Paludibaculum fermentans: one gene and its partner. The protein of the gene in region 1 interacts with the protein of each later gene in a pairwise test. Links are inferred from orthologs where the notes say so. Each region holds a gene or a part of one and is shown on either strand. Other genes may lie near its edges.

Region 1 (7,115 bases):
GGACTCATTCATGCCCCAGCCCCACACGGTGCCATCCTGTTTCACTGCCAACAAGGAATAGTCGCGGTCCGCCACCTGTTTGACACCCGTCAAGCCGGCTACGCGTTTAGGCATGGCGCGAGACACCGGTGTGCCGTTGCCGAGCTGGCCGAAGCGATTGTCGCCCCAGGCGAGCGCCGAGCCGTCAGCGCGCAGGACGAAGAAGAAGGCTGTGACCGAGGGGCCGCTGGTGGCAAGGGAGACCGCATTGTCGATGCCATCCACCTGAACGGGCACTTTGCTGTGAGAGGTCCGCCCCCAAACCCAGACAGTGCCGTCCCGCTTCACTGCCATGCTCTCGGCATAGCCCGCTGCGATCGCCACTACGCCGGTCAAACCCGGCACGGGCGCCGGCGGGCGGTGACCGGTGGTGGTTCCGTCTCCGAGCTCTCCCGCTCCGTTGCCACCCCATCCCCAAACGGTCCCATCCGCAGTCAGCGCCAAGCTGTGGATATCGCCCGCTACGACGGCGACGACGCCGGAGAGCCCCGAGACCTGCACCGGATACGACTGTCCGTATCCTCCAGAACCCCAGCCCCAGACTGTGCCGTCGGCGCGGAGCGCGAGCGAATGCACGGTTCCCGCTGCAATGGAGACCACGCCGTTGAGATTGGCAACGGCCATGGGCGTGGGACTGTCAAATGTGGTTCCATTGCCTAACTGACCCGAGGAATTGCGGCCCCAGGCCCATACCCGGCCATCGCGCTGCAAGGCGAGCGAGTGACGGCCATACGCGGCCACCGAAACGGCACTGGTGAGACCAACGGCCTGCACGGGTGTGGCCTGGTTCACATAGGAGCCGTCGCCCAACTGATCGAGATAATTGTTCCCCCACGACCAAAGCGTCCCGTCACTCTTCACCGCATGGCTGAGATTGAGGGGCGCCGCGACGGAGATCACTCCAGTCAAGCCACTGATGCGCGTGGGGACACTGCGGTCGGTTCGCGTGCCATCTCCAAGCTGGCCGTGAGAGTTCGAGCCTGCAGTCCAGACGGTCCCGTCGGAGGCCAGGCGCACAGAGTGGGTCTCGCCTGCCGCGTAGGCACCCACGGGTTGCGGTGCTACCGATTTAACGAGGGTGGCCGTGTTGTTGGCGTGGTTTCCGTCGCCCGGCACGTCCACGCTGACCGTGATCGAGACTGACGGATAGGCGGACGGGGTGACCTGCGCGGTGAGATAGAGAACACTGCTGCCGGCCGGAATAAGGGGAGCCTGCATGGTGCAAGTGATGGCCTGGCCAGCGGTCTGGCACGTCCAGCCGTTGCCTGCACCGCCTCCTGGCAGTAAGCCGGCCGGCAGCGTGGCGGCGACGGTGATATTGCCGGAGGTGGAGATGTCACCCGTGTTCGTGACGGTGACGACGTAGCCGGCCAAGCGAGTGACTGTGAACGACACACCGGCTGTGAGAGCGATGGAGAGATCGGGCGCGGCGGCGGACCGGACTCCCGACTGCGTTGCGCCAGCAGTCGCGACCGGCGCGGACGCGGAGGCGGCCAGGGGCGGCCCTTCAATCCAGGCCACGGCCCAGCCGGCGGCGAGGTCGGCCACCGCGCCCTGGGCTGCATGGCGCTGGGTTGTCCAGCCGCTTTCGTTGAGGGAGAAGCCGGAAGGCCCCCAGCGCAACTGACGAGCGAGTTGGAGGGCGCCAGGCCATGGCACCGCATCCTGCCGGTCTGGCGCGGGCCGCACCTGCCCGCCCTGGATCGTGATCGCGCCGTCCAGCGGGCGGCCTGCGAGGCGCGTGGGCCGCAGCCGCAGCGATTGTGACGGCGCTCCGCTGCAATCGGCGCCGAAGACCATCACGGAGCCGTCCCGGGCGCGCGCCGCGCTACACTCGTCGCCGGCGGCGATGGAGGTGATGTGGGAGAGGTCCGGGACCCTCGCAGGTACAGAGCGGCTGAGCAGAGTGCCGTCGCCCAACTGGCCCGACAGATTCGCACCCCACGCCCATACCGTTCCGTCGCGGTCGAGCGCCAGAGAATGACCGCCCCCGGCCGCCACCTCGACGATCCCGGCGAGTCCGGGCACCTGGTGCCAGCCCGGGATCTCCTTCGTATCTCCGGTGCCGAGCTGCCCATGGTGATTGTCCCCCCAGGCCCACACGGCGCCGGTTTCGGTGAGTACCAGAATGTGGCGGCCGGCGGCGGAGACGGCAATGCTGGCTGCCCCCGGCAGCACTCCGAGGCCGGCAATCGGGTATTGTTGCTGCGACGGGCCGGATTTCTCCTGCAGAAGGTGAATCGTTCGGTCAGCGGGCGTGCCGGCCTGCAAGGGCTGGAAGGCGGCGAAGAGGAGTAGCGAAAGAGCAGGGAGGCAATGGAACGAGCACGCAACAACCACGGCAGTACACCCTTTTGCCTCGCGGCCTGGGAAGTCGTCCCCTGAACCGCAAGACGGAAATGAAGCGTGAATCGAGCTCTACTCCAACGGGAAACTACGCCAAAGTAACGGCTAGTTCCGCCCCAAGAGGAATATTCTCTCACTTTTATCAGGCCGGCTCGGATACAGATTCGGCCCGCGGCTCAACAGCGTTGCCAGACGCCTGCCGATCCAGGGCGCACATCAGGAGTCGTGGTCAGCTTGAACGCGGATATGATGAAATGGAGGCAGTCTCAATCCGATATCTGGAAATCGAAATTCCGCAGATGGGAGGGCATGGATCTCATGCGGTCATTTACCCCGGTATTAGCGTTGTTGATGAGGCTCTGCCTGTCAGGGGTCCAGAGCTTCCCGGCTCAAGCGGCGATGCCACAGGGGCCTGCGGCAGCCACCCCGCAACGCAGTCCATTTGAGGCGGTTCCCGAGCCTCCGGGGTCTCGGCCGGCAAAGGTCTCCGGGCCAACTATCGTTGGGATTGAGTTCAGGGGCGCCACGCGCTTTCCGCCGTCCGCCCTGGGGGTATTGATCGCCTCCCGTGCCGGCGGTCCCCTCGATATTGAGTCTTTGCGTAACGATGCCCTGTTCCTGAATCGCACCGGCCGCTTCTCCTATGTTGCCTGGGAGCTCGAGGACAGTCGCTCTGGACCGGTCGTGCGTTTCGTCGTCGTCGAGCGGCCTGTGATCCAAGCCATCGAATTGCGGGGCAGCGATATCGTGACTCTGCCGGAGATCCTGGAGCGGTTTGCGCTGCGAAAGGTCCACCTCCGGGTAGAGGCGCTGTTCCAGTTGGATGAACTGGAACGCGCGGCGGCGACGTTGCAGGAACTTGTGGCTGAGCGAGGACGCCGGCCCATTGCGGTCTCTCCCTTAGTGAAGCCGATCTGGCCGGCTTCCGGTGTCCAGAACTGGCCGCCTCCGGCTGTGAAGATCGTCTTCCAAGCCGAGGCGCCGCAGTAGACGGTGAGAAGTGGGATGTCGTCGCACGGATGGCGCGAACTTGCACCATGTGCTGCGTGGCCGCTGTAGGATGGAGGGGTTGAAGTGAGAAACGAACCTTTATGACCTCTATTCTTGCGGACCTGCAACCACAAGCCCTTTGGCGGCATTTTGAAGCGCTCTCGGCGATCCCCCGGGCATCTGAGAAGGAACAGGCGGCGCGCGCGTATGTACTCGCCCAGGCCGCGGCTCTCGGGCTCGAAGTCATCCAGGATGCCGTGGGCAATGTCGTGGTGAGAAAACCGGCGCGGCCAGGCCGGGAAGGTGCTCCGATGGCGGCGCTGCAGGGCCACCTGGACATGGTTTGCGAGAAGAACGAAGGGACGGCGCACAACTTCGATACGGATCCGATCCAACTGGTGCTCGACGGGGATTGGGTGAAGGCGGCCGGCACGACTCTTGGGGCGGATAACGGAGTCGGGGTCGCGGCGGCGCTGGCCGTCATGGAGAGTACGGATGTCGCGCATGGCCCGCTGGAGTTTGTGTTCACGATCGACGAAGAGAGCGGGTTGACCGGTGCTTCCGAGTTTCCCAACGGCCTGTTGCAGTCGAAGTACTTCCTGAACCTCGATGGCGAGGAAGAGGGTGCGCTGTGCATCGGCTGCGCGGGCGGCCTGAATACCGTCGCGTGGCGGACGGTGGAGTTGCAGCCGGCTCCGGCAGGGGAGGCGCTGCGGATCAAGGTCTCCGGGCTGCAGGGCGGCCACTCCGGATTGGACATCAACAAGGGCCGCGGCAACGCGGTGCGGATCCTGGGCCAGGTGCTGCAGGCGCTGTTGGGCAGTGGTCCGATTGCGGTGGCGGACCTGCAGGGCGGCAGCAAGCGCAATGCGATCCCGCGCGAGGCCTCCGCCATTGTCGTGGTGGATCCCGCCAGGATCGCCGAGCTCCGGGCTACGTTGACGTTGTGGCAGGACGCGTTGCGGTCGGACCTGGGGTCGTTCGATGCGGGCCTGCGGATTTCGGCCGAGCCGGCGTCGCAGCCGACGCGGGTGCTGGCGGATGCGGAGGCGCGCGTCGTGGCGGAGCTTCTGGCCAGTCAGCATCATGGTGTGCTGGCGATGAGTCCGGACGTGCCCGGGCTGGTGCAGACCTCCACGAACCTGGCAATCGTCAGTTTGAAGGAGTCCGTCGTTGAGCTCGAAACCAGCCAGCGCAGCCCGATCCTGAGCAGCAAGCTGGCGGCGGCGCGGATGGTGAGCACGGTGTTCGCGCTGGCCGGATTCCAGACGGAGCAGACGGGCGGGTATCCCGGCTGGAAGCCTGAGCCGGGCAGCGAGATCGTGCGCCTGGCGAAAGAGGTGCACACCGACGTCCTGGGCCATGTGCCGGAACTGATCGCGATGCATGCGGGGCTGGAGTGCGGCGTGATTGGGGAGAAACACTCCGGCATGGAGATGATTTCGTTCGGGCCGCATATCGTGGATGTCCACAGCCCGAGTGAGCGGCTGAAGATCTCGTCGGTGGAGCCGTTCTGGCGGTTCCTCACCGCGCTGCTGGAGCGCATTTAGACGCGGACTCCGCCGGACGGGTTGTGGCCCCTGCCGGGCTCGCCAAAGAGCCATGGCGGTTCACGGCGCCGAGGAAGAAGGGCCGGGTCCGGTCGAATCTGGGCGCTGGAGGCAAGCCGTGCCGGCTGCTACGGGGCGTCCACATCGGCGGTGAAAACCCAGGCCGCCGCAGTACCAGCCGACTGGCGCAGCATCAGGTTCAATTGGGCCGCATGGTGCTGCACGTGGCGCAGGCTGTGGATCAAGAGTTCCGCCTTGTTCATCTTCCAGATGGGAATGCCACACGGGCCGGCAGCGGCTTCGGCCGTCAGCCGATCGATGTATCCGGCCAGGGCCCGGCGCGTGTAGTGCAGATATGCCAGGAGTTCTTCCTTGGTATATGGCCGGCTGGGCAACACGCCCTTGGGGTCAAGTTCACTGAGATTAAACGGCGCTGGGGGCTCGAAGCCAGCCTGGGCTCCATTGGCATGGTAATCAAGGAAGAAGATCGTGTGGTAGGCGACATACCAGAAGCCCACGGTGCCGTGCGTCTTCCATTCCGGAGGGCCCGCGTCCTCCGCCCAGAGCCCGGCTGGGCAGGCCAGAATCGCGCCTTCCAGCATTCCTAGGGCGGCGCCGAACTGCCGCGTGATCATGGGTTTCCAGAAGTTTTCGAAGTCCATTTTGAAGGTGCCTCCCAGACTGTGAGGAATGGTTGTGGGAACCTGCCGGATCCCGGTGGTCAGCGGGCACCTTTCCGGGTCGCGGAGCAAGTCTGTTCGAAGGTTGCCCGCGTGCCGCGCAGCAGCTCCAATTGCATTGTTTTCCGCAGCCCCGGGAAGCGGGGCCCGGAGGCAAACATGCCGCCATCCGTGTCGAAGTAAGCAGGTTTCACGCTAAGTGTGATCCGGTCTCCCGCCCACGTACCTTCCGCATGATGAAAGTAGTAGCCCAGCGGCTTGGCGGGCGATTGGATGTTCATGCGCCGGATGGAGAACGCCGTGCCGCGCCAGCCGTGCGGGTCTCCCGAGATGGTGTAACTGGCGCCGGAAGAGCCGCAGACGTGGAGTTCTCCAGTGATCCGGCTGTCCTCGTCCTCGTAGCGGCCGCCGGGTGTCATGTTGCGCCGCAGCTCGAGGAAGGCGGTGCGCTGCCGGCCATCGAGATCGGAGTAGCCCCCCACCCAGGTGCCGGTCAAAGTCGAAACCCCCAGGCCGGAATGAGCCCAGGGATTGAATACGGCGTCGATGGCGACTTCTCCTGTCCAGAGAAGACAACCCAGCGCAACCACACCCAGTACTCCGCCCAGGACTCGCTTCATTACGAGGTAGGGTAACAGGTTCTGAGTTGCCAACGATTCAAAATGGAGAATGGCCGGGCAGCTCCCGTGAAAGGGCGGCCCGGCCATTCGGTGTACATTCCAATGCCTCTCCCCTGGAAGGGCGAAGCACGCGGTTACTTCTTCGGTAGGGAGATGGTGATGTTGCGGTAGCGGATGACGCCGTGGTGGTCGCCCTGCAGGAAGAAGGGGCCGGGCTCGGCTTCGTTGCTGTCGAGCGCACCGCCGGTGGGTCCGGGAATCTCGACGTTGTTGTGATAGACCTTGCCGTCGCGCACCACCGTGACGTGGCGGCCGACGAAGGTGATGTCGTAGGAGGTCCACTTGCCCAGGCCAAGTTCCGCGCCTGCCGGCGGCGGGTAATGGCTGTAGATGGCGCCCATCTCATGATCGGGCTGCGAGCCGCCTTCGGTGCCGACCTGGACTTCGTAGCGGCCGCGCAGGTAGATGCCGCTGTTGCCATGCTCGGGGCAATTCACTTCGATGTGCAGCTTGAAGTCCTGGTAGGTGCCGGTGGTCTTGAGGTTGGCCGCACCGGGACCGCGCTGGCCGGGCACTTCGGGATTGTCGTTCACGAGTTCGCCGTCGCGGGCGATCCACTTATTGTTGGTGACGTTGCCGATGGGCTCCCAGCCGGTGAGATCCTTGCCGTTGAAGAGGGCCACGGGCTTGGCCCAGGACTTGGGCATGGGGCGGTCGAGTTTCGGCGCGCGGAGGCCGACGAGGGCGGGCCCATCGGTTTCGCCGCGCTTCTCGATGCCGGTGAGCTTGTCAGCTCCGGCCGAGGTGAGTTCCCAATTGATGGCGGGTGCACGGCCGGCCGCCGAGACGGCGATGATCATCTTGCCGGATTCGAGCTTCGCACCCAGAAT
Region 2 (7,123 bases), 5.6 Mb from region 1 along the record:
CGCGTAGGTGGACGGATTGAGAGTCACCTGCAAGAGCTTATCGGTACGAAAGCCGAGGTCGATGCCGCGAAGGTTGACGAGGGACCGCATGAAGAGGCCCGCGCCGGACAATAAGATTAGCGAGATGGCCACCTGAAGGCTGATCATGACTTTTCTGCCCATGAGACGGCCGACGTGGTACGAATGGGCGCCTTTCAGACCGGGCGCGAGCACGGAGCGCGACGACTGCAAGGCGGGCGCGAGTCCAAAGGCGATGCTCGCGGCCAGAGCCACGGCGAAGTTGAAGGCGAGCAGTGCGGCGTCCGGAGCAACGGCGACGGTGGAGTGCTCCCGATCTGAGATGACCAGTGAGACCAGGATTCGACCGAGGCTGTAGGCGACCAGCAAGCCGGCGCCCCCACTGAAGACGCCGAGCAGAAGGCTTTCGGTGAGCAGTTGGCGGACCAGGCGGAAGCGGCTGGCGCCGATCGCGAGGCGGATGGAGAACTCATGCGCGCGAGCGGATGCTCTGGCCAGCAAGAGATGCGCGACGTTGACGCACGCGAGCAGGAGGACGGCAGCGACCATGAGGCCCAGCGCCCAGATCGCCCTCTCGTAGGTGTGTCTCTGCGCGCCCGTTCCCTGGGCCGCCGGCGTGACGTGCAGGCGTTCGGAAGCCAGTACCTTGGCGCGATACTCCGTACGACGGGACCGGCCCGGGTCGAGGTCGTGATCCTGCAGCAGGACGGGCATGAGCGATTCAGCAGCACGGTTGGCAGACACACCCGGCTTCAGACGCCCGAAAACCTCAATCCAGCGGCTGCCCCGGTTGGAGAGAGGGGGTGGTCCCGGGAACTCGACCAGGGTGGAGACCATGCTGATGGTGACTCGCAGGTCGGGCGAGTGTCCTGGATCGAGGCCGGCGAAGCCGCGTGCGGAGACACCGATTACGGTAAAGGGGTGATTGTTCAGGTGAATCGTCCGGTTGAGAACGGAGGGGTCGGCACCAAAACGGCGCTGCCAGAAATTGTGACTCAAAACGACGACAGGCTGGGCATCCGGCGCCTGATCGTCGGCGGGGGTGAACTGGCGGCCGAGGGCGGGGTGGACTCCGAGAAGTTCGAAGTAGTTGCCAGTGACGAATTCGGCCGAGACGGGTTCCGCGGCGGAATCGACCAGCATGGCGATCTGGTCGCGGCGATCGAAGCCCAGAAAGCCATCGAACGGGAGGTTGGCAGAGGACTGAAGGTCGCGCAGGAAGGGATTCGAGAAGGAGCTGGAAGGTCCGGGAAGTTGGATCGAAGTTTTGGTAATGGCGACGATCTGGTTAGGATCGCGGACCGGCAGCAGGTCGAGAATGACCTGCTTGACGAGGCCGAAAATCGCCGTGTTGGCGCCGACGCCGAGGGCCAGCGACAGCACGGCCGTGGCGGTGAAGCCAGGCGATTTGAGGAGCAGGCGCGAGGCGTAGACGAGATCTTTGCCGATGTCTTCCACGAGACGGACACGGCGGTTATCGCGGCACTGCTCGGCAGTGTCCACTATGGCGCCGAAGGCACGGCGGGCCGCATCGGCAGCATCGCGTTCGCTCATTCCAGCAGAGCGGTATTCCCTAGTGAGCTGTTCGAGGTGAATGTCGAGCTCCCGTTGGAGATCGTCCTCCGCCTGGGAGTGACGCAAGAGAGAGCGGAGCCGCTGACGCATTATCCTGATGAGACGCATTGCTTAGGCCCTCTGGATGACCAGGGCGACGGCGGAGGAGAGCCGTGCCCAGCTATTCAGTTCGGTGGCGAGTTGTTTTCTGCCTTCGCGAGTAAGCGAATAGAATTTCGCGCTGCGGCCGAGGTCGGAGTCTCTCCATTCGGCCGAAATCCAGCCCTGTTGTTCCAGGCGGTGGAGCGCCGGATACAAGGATCCCTGACCGACGGACAGGACGTCGTCGGACAACTGTTGAATCCGCTTGGCGATGCCCCAACCGTGCATCGGCTCGCGGACGATTGTCTGGAGAATGAGTAGATCCAGAGTGCCCTGGATGAGATCGGATGATTTGGCCAATAGTGATACCTCGACAATCGACAATCATGCCTCGATGATCGACAATACTACCTTGACGATCGACAATCGTCAAGAGGCTCGGAGGATTGGGGCTGAGTGTGTTGTGACATGTAAGACGGGTGGGGAGTGGATCCCCACTGACGGCGCAATGTTTACCAATGGCTTCCGAATAGCCAGTTATGCGGACGTTGAACCAGGTTGATCCCGCAAGACGATTTCTCGCCTTCATTGGCCAGGCAGTCCCTCACTTAGAACTTGCGGCTACTAACACTCCTGGACCATAAAACTCCCGCTGCTCGATGAACCTCGAGCGGCGAGATCCTTATCACTCCGTCGTACTCGCCGGCGGCCTCCTCGTGCCCTGGATGCGCGGCGGTTGCGGCAACGGGTGCAGGCACGCATCGGGGCCCGCGGAATGTGGTAGAAAACTTCATGACCCGTGGACTTCTGCTCTTTCTTGCACCGCTGCTTTGCGCCGCTGACTTTGGACCTCCGGACTTCCTGGCGCGGCGCGCACAGGTCTTCGACCAGATTGGGCATCGGGCGGTTGCCGTTGTGCAGGCGGCTGCGCTGCCTGAAGGGTTTGGCGTGTTCCGGCAGGCTAATGACTTCTATTACCTGACCGGGCTGGAGGTGCCGCACGCCTACCTTCTGCTGGATGGCCGGACGCGCAGAGCGACGGCGTTTCTCCCGCACCGCAATGTGGCTCGCGATAACAATCAGGGCAAAGTGCTGGCTCCGGAAGATGCCGAGGAGGTGAAGCAGGTTTCCGGCGTCGATGCGGTGCTGGGCGTCGAGGCGCTGGCACCGCAGCTCGCTTCCATGCAGATCCGGCTGCCGGCTCCAGTGCTGTATGTGCCTTCGAGCCCGCTGCAGGGCGTGATGGGGAGCCGCGACGAACTGCTGAAGGCCGCCGCCGAGGTGGCCTCCGACCCCTGGGATGGTCGACCGACCAGGTCGGCGCAGTTCCTCTCCCTGTTGAGAACCCGCTTCCCGTCGCTCGAGATTCGCGACCTGTCTCCGGTTCTCGACGAATTGCGGCTGGTGAAGAGCACGCGGGAGATTGAACTCATCCGGCAGGCGTCGAAGATCGCGGCGCTGGGCCTGATCGAGGCGATGCGCCATACGAAGGAAGGCGTCTTCGAGTATGAACTGGATGCGGCGGCGCGGCAGGTCTTTCTGGCGAATGGCGCGAAGTATGAGGGCTACCCGTCGATTACCGCGGGCGGCACCAATGCCTACATGGGGCACTATATGTCCAACGGCAGCAGGCTGAAGGATGGCGACCTGGTGCTGATGGACTATGCTCCGGATTACCGTTACTACACGAGCGACGTGACGCGGATGTGGCCCGTGAACGGCAAGTACACCAAAGACCAGCGGGCGCTGTGTGAGTTCATCCTGGCCTACCGGAATGCGCTGCTGAAACGGATTCGCCCGGGCGTGACGGCGGATGAAGTCATGAATGGCGCCAGGGCGGAGATGACGCCGCTGGTCGCGGCACTGGCCGTTTCCAAGGAGATCTACCGCGAAGGCGCGCGCGGGATGCTGGCCTTCCGGGGCCATCTCTCGCATCCCGTCGGGATGACCGTCCACGACGTGGGTGACTACCGCAAGGCCCCGCTGGCCGTGGGGCAGGTGTTTTCCATCGACCCGATGATGTGGATCCCGGAAGAGCGGCTGTATGTCCGGATGGAAGACGTCGTGGTGGTGACGGCGGGGGGCGTGGAGAACTTCACCGACTTCATGCCGGCGACCCCGGATGACATCGAGAAAGTGCTGAGGGAGAGGACGCAGTGATTCGGGCCTGGCTTGTGCTGGCCGCTTCGCTGGTTGCGGACAACCCGCCGCAGCAGTTTGAACGCAGCCGGGACTACGATGTGCAGCATTACCGCATCGAGCTGAGGCTGGATGAGAAGACGCACTCCTTTCAGGGCTCCACCCGCATCAGCCTGCAGCCGCTGAAGGACGCATTCACGCTTTGTGAACTGGATGCAGAGACGTTCACGGTACTGGGCGTGAAGGACGCGGAGGGTCCGCTGCGCTTCGAGCAGGGTCCGGGGAAGCTGGCCGTGCACCTGCCCCGGCCCTACCAGTATCGGGAGGCGGTGTCGTTCACGGTTGCCTATGAAGCTCGCGGCGTGAAGGTGGATCCGGAGAAGTACGGCATGCAGAAGGAGTACGACCTTGGACTCAATTTCAAGGACGAGACTCAGGAGCATCCGGCGGTGATCAACACGCTCTCATTTCCGGAGGGCGCGCGTCACTGGTTTCCGTCGAACGACCAGCCGAACGACAAGGCGACCTCCGAGGTCATTGCCACGGTGCGGGCCGATTACGAGGTGGTCTCGAATGGCCGGCTGCTGGAGACCACACGCAGCGGGAACACGCGCACGTTCCACTGGTCACAGGAGCAGCCGCACTCGACGTACCTGTTCGTGCTGGCGGCCGGCCCGTATGTGCGGGTGCCAGATGGCGGAGGACCGCTGCCGATCAGTTACTGGGTCTATCCCAAGGACGAGAAGAATGCCACGCGTTCGTTCGGCCGAACGCGCGAGATCATTCAGTTCTTCGAACGCGAGTATGGCGTGCCTTTTCCGTGGGCCAAGTACGATCAGGTGACGATTCCGGGCATCGGCGGCGGCGCGGAGAGCACCTCGGCTACCGTCGTTTCGGACGGGACGATCCACGACGAGAAGGCGGACAAGGACTATCCCAGCCATTGGCTGGTGGCGCACGAAGCGGCGCATCAATGGTGGGGCGACCTGGTGACGATGCGCGGGTGGAGCGAAACCTGGATCAACGAGAGCTTCGCCACCTATGGCGAGTACCTGTATTCCAAGCATTCCCTGGGGGAGGACGAGGGCGCGCTGAACCTGGCGTTGAAGAGGAACCGGTATCTGGAAGAGGCCAGAACGAAGTACCGGAGGCCGATCGTCTCCGACCGTTGGACGACGCCGAACCAGAACTTCGACCGGCACACGTATGAGAAGGGGGCGGCCGTCCTGCATATGCTGCGGTGGAGCATGGGCGACCGGGAGTTCCAACGCGCCACGGCGCACTTCCTGAAGAAGCACTCGTTTCAGGCGGCCGATACGCACGACCTGCTGATCGCCATCCGTGAAGCGACCGGGCAGGTGCAGGACTCGTTCTTCGAGCAATGGATCTACCAGGCCGGCCACCCGGTGTTCGAGGTGCGGTGGGCGTGGCTGGAGGGAGAGGGCGCGGTGGAACTCACGGTGGTGCAGAAGCAGGCTCCGCTGTTCAGCACGCCGGTGGACATCGGGGTGACTACGGGCTCCGGCAAGAAGGTGGAGCGGCTGCAGATTGGTAAGCGGGATCGGCAGGTGTTCCGAATCGCCTGCGCGTCCAGACCGCGGCTGGTGCGCTTCGACGAGGGCAATCACCTGCTGATGGAGATGGAGTTCCCGAAAGAGGTGGAGGAGCTGGAGTACCAACTGGAGCATGACGATGCGATGGGCCGGATGTGGGCCGCGTCGCAACTGAAAGGAAAGGGGGCCGAGGCGGCGCTGCGGAAGGCAGCGCATAGCGACCCGTTCTGGGCGGTGCGGCGAGAGGCCCTGCAGGCACTGGAGGGGAATGCGGCCTTCTTCTCGGAGTGTGTGAAGGACCCGAAACCGGGGGTCCGGGCGGCAGCGATCAAGAGACTGGCGGCGTTGAAGGACTGCGGCCTGATGGCCGAGCGCTTCCGGGCTGAGGATAGCTACGCCGTGCAGGCGGAGGCGCTCCGGGCAATGGGGAGTTGCGGAGACCGGAGCCAACTGCCCCTGCTGAAGGAGGCCGCGGCCATGGAGTCACCCGGCCAGGTGCTGAGGCGGGCGGCGCAGAGTGCGCTGGGGGTGCTCGGAGAGAGATAGGCGTGGATCGCAAGGGGCCCGCGACGAAGGAGCATAATAGCTGAATGCTGATCACGAAAATCAAGGTGTACCAGGTGGCGCTGCCCCTGCACGAGGGGAGCTACAAATGGTCCGGCGGCAACTCAGTGGAGGTCTTCGACTCCAGCGTGGTGGAGATTCAAACCGATGAAGGGATCAGCGGCTTTGGAGAGATCTGTCCGCTGGGGCCGGCGTACCTGCCCGCTTACGCGGCCGGCGCCCGCACGGGCATTGCCGAGCTCGCGCCGCACCTGATCGGCTGCGATCCCACGCAACTGGCGGTGATCAACCAGACGATGGATCGGGCCATGCGCGGCCATCCCTATGTGAAGTCGGCGCTCGACATGGCTTGCTGGGACATTTTGGGGAAGGTGAGCGGCCAGCCTGCCGCCGTTCTGCTGGGGGGGCGTTTTGGCGAGGACTTCGCCCTGTATCGAGCGATCTCGCAGGACACGCCGGAGGCGATGGCGAAGATGGTCCAGGTCTACCGCGACCAGGGCTATACGAAGTTCCAACTGAAGGTGGGCGGGAATCCGGATACGGACATCCAGCGCATCCAGGCGGCGGCCGCGGGGTTGCAGCCCGGCGATGTCCTGGTGGCGGATGCCAACACCGGCTGGACGCAGCACCAGGCGGTGCGGATCGCCGATGCGGTCCGTCACGAAGACGTGTATATTGAGCAGCCGTGCTTCCACTATGAGGAGTGCCTGGCGGTGCGCCAGCACACGGACCGGCCGATGGTGCTGGACGAGGTGATCGACGACGTGGTCCAGGTGTTGCGCGGGTATCACGACCGGGCGATGGACGTCATCAACCTGAAGATCTCGAAGGTGGGCGGGATCACGAAGGCGCGGCAGATCCGCGACCTGTGCGTCTCGCTGGGCATTGCCATGACGATCGAAGATACGTGGGGCGGCGACATCATTACGGCGGCCATCGCGCACCTGGCGCACAGCACTCCACCGGAGTTGCTGTTCTCGTCGACGGACTTCAATAGCTATGTCACCGTCAGCATTGCGGAAGGCGCGCCACAGAGGAGCCATGGCCGTCTCGCGGCTTCCAAGGCTCCGGGGTTGGGCATCGCGCCGCGGTTCGACGTGCTGGGGGCCGCGGTGTTGGAGACCCGATAGACGGCCCGCGGGCGGGCGCAGGCACTGTCTGGCTGAGGGAGGGATTAGCGTCCAGCGGCGTTC

Evidence for each region.
Region 2: the proteins of IRI77_RS00595 (region 1) and IRI77_RS22645 interact in binary tests that used the Escherichia coli proteins (3 or more experiments, as listed by UniProt). The link is inferred for Paludibaculum fermentans from one-to-one orthologs.

The regions. Positions count from the first base shown.
Region 1 is NZ_CP063849.1:159,724-166,838, reverse strand. What follows is about bases 2,754-5,700. They hold IRI77_RS00595 (aminoacyl-histidine dipeptidase), read left to right. Parts: upstream 2,754-3,476; coding sequence 3,477-4,925; downstream 4,926-5,700. Other genes in these bases: IRI77_RS00585 (hypothetical protein), read right to left, coding at 5,647-5,700; IRI77_RS00590 (DinB family protein), read right to left, coding at 5,054-5,587; IRI77_RS00600 (hypothetical protein), read left to right, coding at 2,983-3,375. Also shown: IRI77_RS00605 (RCC1 domain-containing protein), read right to left, coding at 1-2,379; more of IRI77_RS00585, read right to left, coding at 5,701-6,225; IRI77_RS00580 (3-keto-disaccharide hydrolase), read right to left, coding at 6,360-7,115. UniProt on the Escherichia coli protein: Dipeptidase with broad substrate specificity. Requires dipeptide substrates with an unblocked N-terminus and the amino group in the alpha or beta position.
Region 2 is NZ_CP063849.1:5,753,802-5,760,924, forward strand. The notes cover bases 1,696-4,650. They hold IRI77_RS22645 (aminopeptidase P N-terminal domain-containing protein), read left to right. Parts: upstream 1,696-2,466; coding sequence 2,467-3,834; downstream 3,835-4,650. Other genes in these bases: IRI77_RS22635 (ABC transporter permease), read right to left, coding at 1,696-1,701; IRI77_RS22640 (PadR family transcriptional regulator), read right to left, coding at 1,705-2,034; IRI77_RS22650 (M1 family metallopeptidase), read left to right, coding at 3,831-4,650. Outside these bases: more of IRI77_RS22635, read right to left, coding at 1-1,695; more of IRI77_RS22650, read left to right, coding at 4,651-5,912; IRI77_RS22655 (cis-3-hydroxy-L-proline dehydratase), read left to right, coding at 5,957-7,060; IRI77_RS22660 (carboxylesterase/lipase family protein), read right to left, coding at 7,105-7,123.